Regions from separate parts of the Pseudomonas spartinae genome, predicted to be linked through region 2. Evidence: riboswitches for the same ligand, from Rfam matches in the RefSeq annotation. Region 2 holds a riboswitch; the other holds the start of a gene.
What was found. A riboswitch is a leader RNA that binds a small molecule or an ion and turns the genes downstream of it on or off. The one in region 2 is predicted to bind cobalamin.
Positions count from the first base shown of each region.

Region 1: linked by a shared signal. The riboswitch ahead of cobO (cob(I)yrinic acid a,c-diamide adenosyltransferase) and the one ahead of ACN8M7_RS21660 (TonB-dependent receptor domain-containing protein) in region 2 are both predicted to bind cobalamin.

Region 1 is NZ_CBDAMB010000006.1:43,015-47,372, reverse strand. It holds gene ACN8M7_RS14485 (molybdopterin molybdotransferase MoeA) at 1-92, shown strand, start outside; gene ACN8M7_RS14480 (C40 family peptidase) at 242-868, shown strand; gene ACN8M7_RS14475 (NlpC/P60 family protein) at 953-1,477, shown strand; gene ACN8M7_RS14470 (hypothetical protein) at 1,484-1,804, shown strand; cobalamin riboswitch at 1,844-2,064, shown strand; gene cobO (cob(I)yrinic acid a,c-diamide adenosyltransferase) at 2,253-2,864, shown strand; gene ACN8M7_RS14460 (cobyrinic acid a,c-diamide synthase CobB) at 2,864-4,156, shown strand; gene bluB (5,6-dimethylbenzimidazole synthase) at 4,153-4,358, shown strand, end outside.
Region 2 is NZ_CBDAMB010000012.1:55,182-59,539, reverse strand. It holds gene ACN8M7_RS21665 (cobalamin-binding protein) at 1-492, shown strand, start outside; gene ACN8M7_RS21660 (TonB-dependent receptor domain-containing protein) at 558-2,405, opposite strand; cobalamin riboswitch at 2,493-2,685, opposite strand; gene dxs (1-deoxy-D-xylulose-5-phosphate synthase) at 2,758-4,358, opposite strand, start outside.

The sequences.
Region 1 (4,358 bases), on a different contig from region 2:
GGGCCGAAGGGCTGGCCGAGGTGATGGAAGGCAGCACGCTGGCCGAGGGGGATATGCTGCGCTTTATCCCGCTGAGCGAGATTCTCGGCTAGCGCCTGAGTTGCCCGGCCGTGCGAACGGTCGGGCGCTTTAGATTGCGTGGCGAAACTACTGGGTCACATTTATAACGATAGAATTTGCAAATGAGCCTTATAGCGGGCATATTCGCCAGCTTGTAAATTCAATCGACACGGTCGTGCCCATGCTAAGACGCTTCGCACCCCTCGTGCCTCTTGCACTCACAGCCTTTCTCGCTGCCTGCGCCGGCCACGCGCCGCAACCGCAGATCGGCGAAGCCGCGGTCGAGCCAGTTGCTCGTCCGCTCTCCCAGCAGGTCGAGCCTGAGCCTGCCGACGATGAAATCGCCGCGCTGACCGACGACAAACCCTACGAAATGCCGCAGTTGGCTGACAGTCTGCTCGACCTCGGGCGTTCGCTGATCGGTACGCGTTATCGCTATGGCGGCACTTCGGTGCAGTCCGGTTTCGATTGCAGCGGTTTCGTGGGTTACCTGTTCCGCAAGGAAGTTGGTCTCGAACTGCCGCGTTCGACCCGTGAGTTGATCAAGCTGGCCGCGCCCAAGGTGGCGCGCGCCGATCTGGAGCCGGGTGATCTGATTCTGTTCAACGACCGTGGCCGTGGTCGCGTCAGCCATGCCGGCATCTACCTGGGCGATGACCAGTTCATCCACTCCAGCAGCAGCCGCAGCGGTGGTGTGCGTATCGACAGCCTGGACGACAGCTACTGGAACCGCAGTTACCTGCAGGCCAAGCGCGTCCTGGCACTGGCTCCGGTGGAAGAGCAGGTCGCCGCCAAGCGCCACAACTGATGGGTCACGGCGTAACCCAAGGGTTGCGCCGTTCGTCGTGAATCGGCAGAGTAGAGCGCACTCAGGCTCTGGATCGCCTCGCTTATGCCCGTCACGACCCGTGTTGCCCTCATTTCTCTCGTGCTGCTGCTGAGTGCCTGTAGCAGCCGCGCACCTTCTCCTCAGCCGACCTATATTCCTCCGGTGTCTTCTTCCGCCTATCAGGGCGGTACTGATGATGTGTTGTTTCGCGCGCTGGGGTTGGTCGGCACGCCTTATCGCTATGGCGGTAACACGCCAGAGGGTGGCTTCGACTGCAGTGGTCTGATCGGCTATGTATACCGCGATGCTGCGGGTATCCGCCTACCGCGCTCGACCCGCGAGCTGAGTGCGATGCGCACTCCGGACGTTCGCCGCGATGCGCTGCAAAGCGGTGATCTGGTGTTCTTCGCCACCAATGGCGGGCGCGCTGTCAGTCACGCCGGTATCTACGTCGGCGAGGGGCGTTTCGTACATGCGCCGTCCACGGGCGGTACGGTGCGTCTGGACAGTCTCGACAACGTCTACTGGCAGCGTGTCTACCTCGATGCCAAGCGTGTGATCACGCCCGAGCTTGCCCGCAATCCCTGACCAGCCATGGCCGAGCCCATTCGCCTGCCGCCTCAGCCCGAGGCTTGCGAGCTGTGCGCACGGCCGGTTGCGCTGACGCGTCATCATTTGATTCCCAAAGCACTGCACGACAAGGCCTACGTGCAGAAACGCTTCGCTCGCCACGCGCGGATCACGGCCACGCTCTGGGTCTGTCGCGCCTGCCATAACCAGATTCACCGGTTGTTCAGCGAAAAGGAGCTGGCGCTGACCTATAACAGCCGCGACGCGCTGCTGGGTGATGAGCGTCTGCGTACCTTCGTCGAGTGGCTGGCCACCAAACCGGCGGGCTTCACGCCCAGGCATTGAGCGGTCTCGGCGTTGACGCGCAGGGCTGCCAGCCTCTACCCTGCGCGCCTTGCTTCAGGTGCCCCGAGTTGCCGTCAAGCGCGCATGAGGGGTGAAACAGGGAAGCCGGTCCGAATGCCGGCGCTGCCCCCGCAACGGTAGGTGAGTCAAACACCGCTCACGCAGTCTGCAACGCCACTGTGCTCTGCACGGGAAGGCGCGGTGTCGAGCCTTTGGGTTCACTCACGAGCCCGGAGACCGGCCTGTCGCAATTTCACGGCATCGCGGAGGGCGTTGTCCGGCCGACGCTCCGGTTTCCCGGGGTGTGGGTGTTTCCTGTCTTCCGCTCGCCTGACCAGCCATTGGCGCCTGGGTGAGAACGTGCGGATCATCGCGACCTGCTTTCTCATCGCCGCTCATGCTGTTTAACCAACAGCAGACGCGGGTGCCTGATGTACAGGAGCACAGCATGAACGAGTCCAGCGAACGCGATGCCCGCCACAAGGCGCGCATGCAGCGCAAGAAAGCCCTGATCGACGAGAAGATCGCCCAGGCTCAGGACGAATACGGCCTGCTGCTGGTGCACAGCGGTAATGGCAAGGGCAAGAGCAGCAGCGCCTTCGGCATGGTCGCGCGCGCCCTCGGTCATGGCCTCCGGGTCGGCGTGGTGCAGTTCATCAAGGGCGCTGCCAGCACCGGTGAGGAAACCTTCTTCAGGCGCTTTCCCGAAGAGGTCAGCTACCACGTCATGGGCGAGGGCTTTACCTGGGAAACCCAGGATCGTCAGCGGGATATCGCCAAGGCGCAGGAAGCCTGGGCTGTGGCCCAGCGCCTGCTCAGCGACGAGTCCGTCGGCCTGGTCGTGCTGGACGAGCTGAACATCGCCCTCAAGCATGGCTACCTCGAACTGGACGCGGTGCTGGCCGATATCGAGGCCCGGCCGCTGCTGCAGCATGTGGTGGTGACGGGCCGTGGCGCCTTGCCGGGGATGATCGAGGCGGCCGATACGGTCACCGAGATGAGCCTGGTCAAACATGCCTTCAAGTCCGGGGTTAAGGCTCAGAAGGGCGTCGAATTCTGATGGCTGCACGTCACTGCCCGGCACTGTTGATTGCCGCCCCGGCCTCCGGCCAGGGCAAGACCACCGTGACTGCCGCCCTGGCGCGCCTGCATACGCGCCAGGGGCGGCGAGTGCGGGTATTCAAGTGCGGTCCGGATTTTCTCGATCCGATGATCCATGCCCGTGCCAGTGGCGCGCCGGTGTACCAGCTCGATCTGGCCATGGTCGGTGAGGGCGAGAGCCGTCGATTGTTGTGGCAGGCCGCAGGCGAGGCCGATCTGATTCTCATCGAAGGGGTGATGGGGCTGTTCGATGGCAAACCCTCGGCGGCCGATCTGGCGCGTCGTTTCGGCGTGCCGGTGCTGGCGGTGATCGATGGCGCAGCAATGGCGCAGACCTTCGGTGCGCTGGCCCATGGCCTGGCCACCTTCCAGCCAGACCTGCCTTTTGCCGGCGTGCTCGGTAACCGCGTGGCCAGCACCCGTCATGGCGACATCCTACGCGATGCATTGCCGCCCAGCATTCGCTGGTTCGGCGCCTTGCCGCGTAGCGCTGCGGTGGAACTGCCCAGTCGTCACCTGGGCCTGGTGCAGGCAGACGAGCTGGCTGATCTGGACGCGCGCCTGGATGCCGCTGCCGATGCGCTGGCAGCTACCGCCGACGTTGATCTGCCGCCGGCAGTGAGTTTTGCCGCGCCGGTGATTGAGCCGCCACCTGAGCTGCTGGCCGGAGTTCGTATCGGCGTGGCGCGTGACGCGGCGTTCGCCTTTCTTTATCAGGCCAACCTCGACCTGCTGCACGCACTCGGGGCCGAGCTGCATTTCTTCTCGCCACTGAGCGACCGCACGTTGCCTGACGTGGACAGCCTTTATCTGCCGGGCGGTTATCCCGAGCTGTACCTGTCCGAGCTGGAGGGCAATCAGGCCATGGCTGACGCGATTCGTGCCCATCACCGGGCCGGCAAGCCGCTGCTCGCCGAATGTGGCGGCATGCTCTACTTGCTCGATGAGCTGCGTGACAAACAGGGCGCCAGTGGGCGCATGCTCGGTCTGCTCAGCGGCAGCGCGGCATTGCAGGCCCGCCTGACGGCTCTGGCCCTGCAGGAGGTGACGTTGCCGGAGGGTGAGCTGCGCGGCCACAGTTACCACCACTCGCGGCTGGAAAGTCCATTGCAGCCACTGGCGCTCGGCCGCTGCCCGAATGGCAAACCAGTGGCCGAGGCGGTGTACCGCCTGGGTCGACTCACCGCCAGCTATATCCACTTCTACTTGCCGTCCAACCCGGAGGCAGCCGCTGCGCTGTTGCGTCCGTGACCGACCACGCTTTCAGTCTTGAGGAGCGCGCCGCGGTGTACCGCGTCATCGCCGAGCGCCGTGACATGCGCCACTTCGCCGGTGGTCAGGTGCCGCCCGAGGTGCTGGCGCGCCTGCTCGAAGCGGCGCACCACGCGCCCAGCGTCGGTCTGATGCAGCCCTGGCGTTTCCTGCGTATCAGCGATCGGCCGTTGCGCGAGGC
Region 2 (4,358 bases):
CTGATCATCCAGCCGCAGCGCCTCGATCAACTTGGCGAGGCCTTCGTGCGCATTGGCCAGCGCATTGGTCGGGCAGAGCAGGGCGAGCGCCTGGCCGCCGAGTATCGGGCCGAACTGACCGCGCTGCGCCAGCGCTATCGGCGTGAGCAGCCGCTGAAGGTGTTCTATCAGATCTGGCACCAACCGCTTTACACCATCGGCGGTGAGCAGCTGATCGGCGACGCCTTGCACGTCTGCGGAGCGCGCAACCTGTTCGCCGACCTGCCGCAACCGGCGCCGCAGGTCAGCGTGGAGGCGGTGCTGGCGCGTGACCCGGACGTGATTCTGGGTGGCAGCAATGCCGAACTGAGCGCCTGGCAAGCCTGGCCGCAGGTGCATGCCGTGCGCTTGGGACAGGTCTGGGCTGTGCCGGACAAGGGCCTGGAGCGGCCCAGCCGGCAGATGCTCGGGGCCATCCAGAAGCTCTGCGAGCGGATGGCGGGGGCACGGTAGCCCTTCTCAGGCGACGCGCCCGGGGCGCCCTACAGCGGTCGTAGGATGCGCCGTACGCGCCAAGGTCAGAGTTGCGGCGTCCAGGTTACGGCGAAAAGCGCGGTACGCCCGGCGCTGTTGTAGCCGAAACGGCCATTGGCTGTGCTGTAGGTCGCTTCTGCGTAATCCTTGTCCAGCAGATTATCCAGCTTCAGGCTCAGCCCCAGTTCCTCATTGGCCTGCCAGGCGGCGCGCAGGCTTAGCAGACCGTAGCCGCTCATTTCGATCTCGTTGTCGGCATCGTCGTAGCGGCCACTGATTGCACGCCAGCCTGCGCCCACCGACACATCGCCAAAGCGGCGGTCGAGGTCCAGGTTCAACGTGCGTTTGGCGCGGCGTTGCAGGGTATGGCCGTTGGCGCGGTCACGCGGGTCGGTCAGGGCTAGAGCGAGACTGCTCTGCCAACCGAACAGTTCCTGCTGTACGGCAGCTTCGAAGCCATGAATCCGGGCTGTCTGGACGTTCTGTGGAATGAAGTTCTGATCCAGGACGATGGCGTCCTCGATATCAGTTCGATACACGGAAGCCTGCAACGATCCTGTGTTGCTGTAGCGGCTGCGCCATTGCAGCTCGTAGCTCTTGGAGCGTTCCGGCGCGAGGTCGGGGTTGCCGTACCACTGATCGTAGAGATCGTTGAAGGTCGGCGCTCGGAAACCTTCGCTGTACGACAGAATCAGGTCGTTGGCACTGTTAAGAGGTAGGGTCAGTGCCGCGTTCCAGGTGTTTTCGCTGCCGAACTGCTGGTTATCGTCGTGGCGCAATCCCAGCTCGGTCGAGAAGGTGTCGCCGGTGTAACGGTGTTGCACGAAGGCCGCACGGTTCCAGCGTGAATCCTCCGCGAAGTCCGCGCTGCTTTGCAGGCGATCCTCATACCAGTCGGCGCCAGTCAGAATTTGCTGGTGGTCGGTGAGGGTCAGGGTATTCACCCAGCTCGCCGAGTCGCGATAGGTGGTGTACGTAAAGAATGAATAGTCTGGCGCTGCCGGTGAGTCATCACCCGTGTCGCGCTGGTCTTTGCTGTGACCCATTTCCAGGCGGCTGCTCCAGCGCTCGTTGAGGCGGCCGTCGATGAACCCGGAAAGGCTGCTGACCTGGAAGTCCGTTGTCGGCAGCAGGCCGGTAAAGACATCGTCGTACTCCACCTGGCCACGCTGATCGAGAGCACTGAGCCCGACCTGCAGATCGTCATTGAATCGGTGCGACAGATTCAGGCTGAGCGAGCGGTTGCGGTAGGCATCGTCGTCGCCATTGGCGCCGAAACCGTCTCGAGTGGCGTCGATGCCGGCGGTCTCGTCCAGGGCTGCGCCCAGATGAAAACGGGTGCGCTCGTCGCCGCCGGAGAGACCGAGGCTGCGCTGGTAGGTGCTGTCACTGCCAGCCGCCAGGCGCGCGTAAGGCTTGAGGCCCTGGCCATCGGCCTGGCGGGTGAATATCTGAATCACGCCGCCAATGGCGTCCGAACCATAGAGTGCCGAACGCGCTCCACGTACTACCTCGATACGCTCGATCTGCTCCGGGGCAAGGAACTCCAGGCTGCTGGTGCCACTGGAGGCCGCCGCGATACGTTGGCCGTCGACCAGCACCAGGGTTTGTGCTGTGCTGGTACCGCGCAGGAAAACGCCCGTCTGGCTGCCAGCACCACCGGTGCGGACGATGCTGAGACCTGGCACACGCTCCAGCAACTCGGCGACGCTGCTGACCTGCAGACGCTCGATATCGTCCCGCTCGAACACGGTCGTGGCCGCAGTGGTCTGCGCTTGCGGTTCGGCCAGGCGTCCGGAGGTGACGATCAGCGGCTCGGCGACATAGGGCTCGGCGGCCAGCGAAAGACCAGGCATGACGGCGATGGCCAGAGCCAGACGGGACAGTTTCATTCTCTTTCCTCAACGGTCGGCAGACGTTCGAGGAGGGTAGACGCAAGCGCAGGCAGGGCAGCGCTTGACCGTGTCGCCCTCCGCAACACCAGTCGCACCGCCTTGGCCGGTCTCCGGGCTGTCGACCCGCGTCCGCCTTCCCAGGCTGGGCCCAGTGGCTGTTGGACGCGGCGCAAGCTCAGCGCTTGCCATCGATTACCGTTGCGGGGGCAGCGTCGGCATCGCACCGACTTCCCGTTTAACGCCGCTTGCGCAGCGCACCCTGGCGGAACATGAATGGCGCGCACCTTAGTGCGCGCGCATATGAATCACAAGCAAGCGCCGCTCATTTAGCGATGAGCGGGCTTCATGCTCAGGCCTGCAGGAGGGCGAGGCGCTCACGTACGGCGCGTTCGATACCGGCGTCGTCCAGGCCGCATTCGGCGAGCATCTGGCTCGGCTTGGCGTGTTCGACGTAGTAGTCCGGCAGACCCAGGTGCAGCATCGCTACCTGGCGGTTCTCGGCGGCGAAGAATTCGCTGACCGCACTGCCGGCGCCGCCCATGATGCTGTTTTCCTCGATGGTCACCAGCAGCGCGTGGCTGCTTGCCAGTTCGCGCAGCAGGGCTTCGTCCAGTGGTTTGACGAAGCGCATGTCGACCACCGTGGCGTCCAGGGTTTCACCGACGCGCAGGGCTTCGGCCAGTTGCACGCCGAAGGCCAGCAGGGCGACGCCCTTGCCTTGGCGGCGCACCACTGCCTTGCCGATCTCCAGCGGCGCCAGGCCAGCATCGAGCGGCGCGTTGGGGCCGGTGCCGCGCGGGTAGCGCACGGCGGCCGGGCCGTCGAACAGGTGGCCGGTGGTGAGCATGCGGCGCAGCTCGTTCTCGTCGCTCGGGGTCATCACCAGCATGCCGGGGATGCAGCGCAGGTAGGAGAGGTCGAAGCTGCCGGCGTGGGTCGGGCCGTCTTCGCCGACCAGGCCGGCGCGGTCGATGGCGAACAGCACGTCGAGGTGCTGCACGGCCACGTCGTGAATCAGTTGGTCATAGGCGCGCTGGAGGAAGGTGGAGTAGATCGCTACCACTGGCTTGGCGCCTTCGCAGGCCATGCCGGCGGCCAGGGTTACGGCGTGCTGCTCGGCAATCGCCACGTCGAAGTAACGATCGGGAAAGCGCTCGCTGAAGGCCACCAGATCGGAGCCTTCCTTCATCGCCGGGGTGATGCCGACCAGGCGGTTGTCGGCGGCGGCCATGTCGCATAGCCACTGGCCGAACACGTTGGAGTATTTCGGGCCGCTTGGCTTCTTCGGCGCGGCGACCGGGGTCACCGGTTCCAGCTTGGTGATGGCGTGATAGCCGATGGGGTCGGCCTCGGCCGGGGCGAAGCCCTTGCCCTTCTTGGTCACCACATGCAGGAACTGCGGGCCATCGAGGTCGCGCATATTGCGCAGGGTGGCCAGCAGCGTGGGCAGGTCGTGGCCGTCGATGGGGCCGACGTAGTTCCAGCCCAGTTCCTCGAACAGGGTGCCGGGCACCAGCATGCCCTTGGCGTGTTCCTCGACCTTGCGCGCGATTTCCCAGGCGCCGGGCAGGCGCGAGAGGATCTTCTTGCTGCCCTCGCGCATGCTGGCGTAGGTGCGGCTGGAGATGATCTTGGCCAGGTAGTTGGACAGGCCGCCGACATTCTTGGAGATCGACATGTCGTTGTCGTTGAGGATCACCAGCATGTTGGCGCCGACATCGGTGGCGTGGTTGAGCGCCTCGAAGGCCATGCCGGCGGTCAGTGCGCCGTCGCCGATCACCGCTACGCTCTTGCGCTTCTCGCCCTTCAGACGGGCGGCGATGGCCATGCCCAGTGCCGCGCTGATGCTGGTGCTGGAGTGGCCGACGCCGAAGGTGTCGTACTCGCTCTCGCCGCGCCGTGGGAAGGCGGCCAGGCCGTCCTTCTGGCGCAGGCTGCCCATGCGCTCAC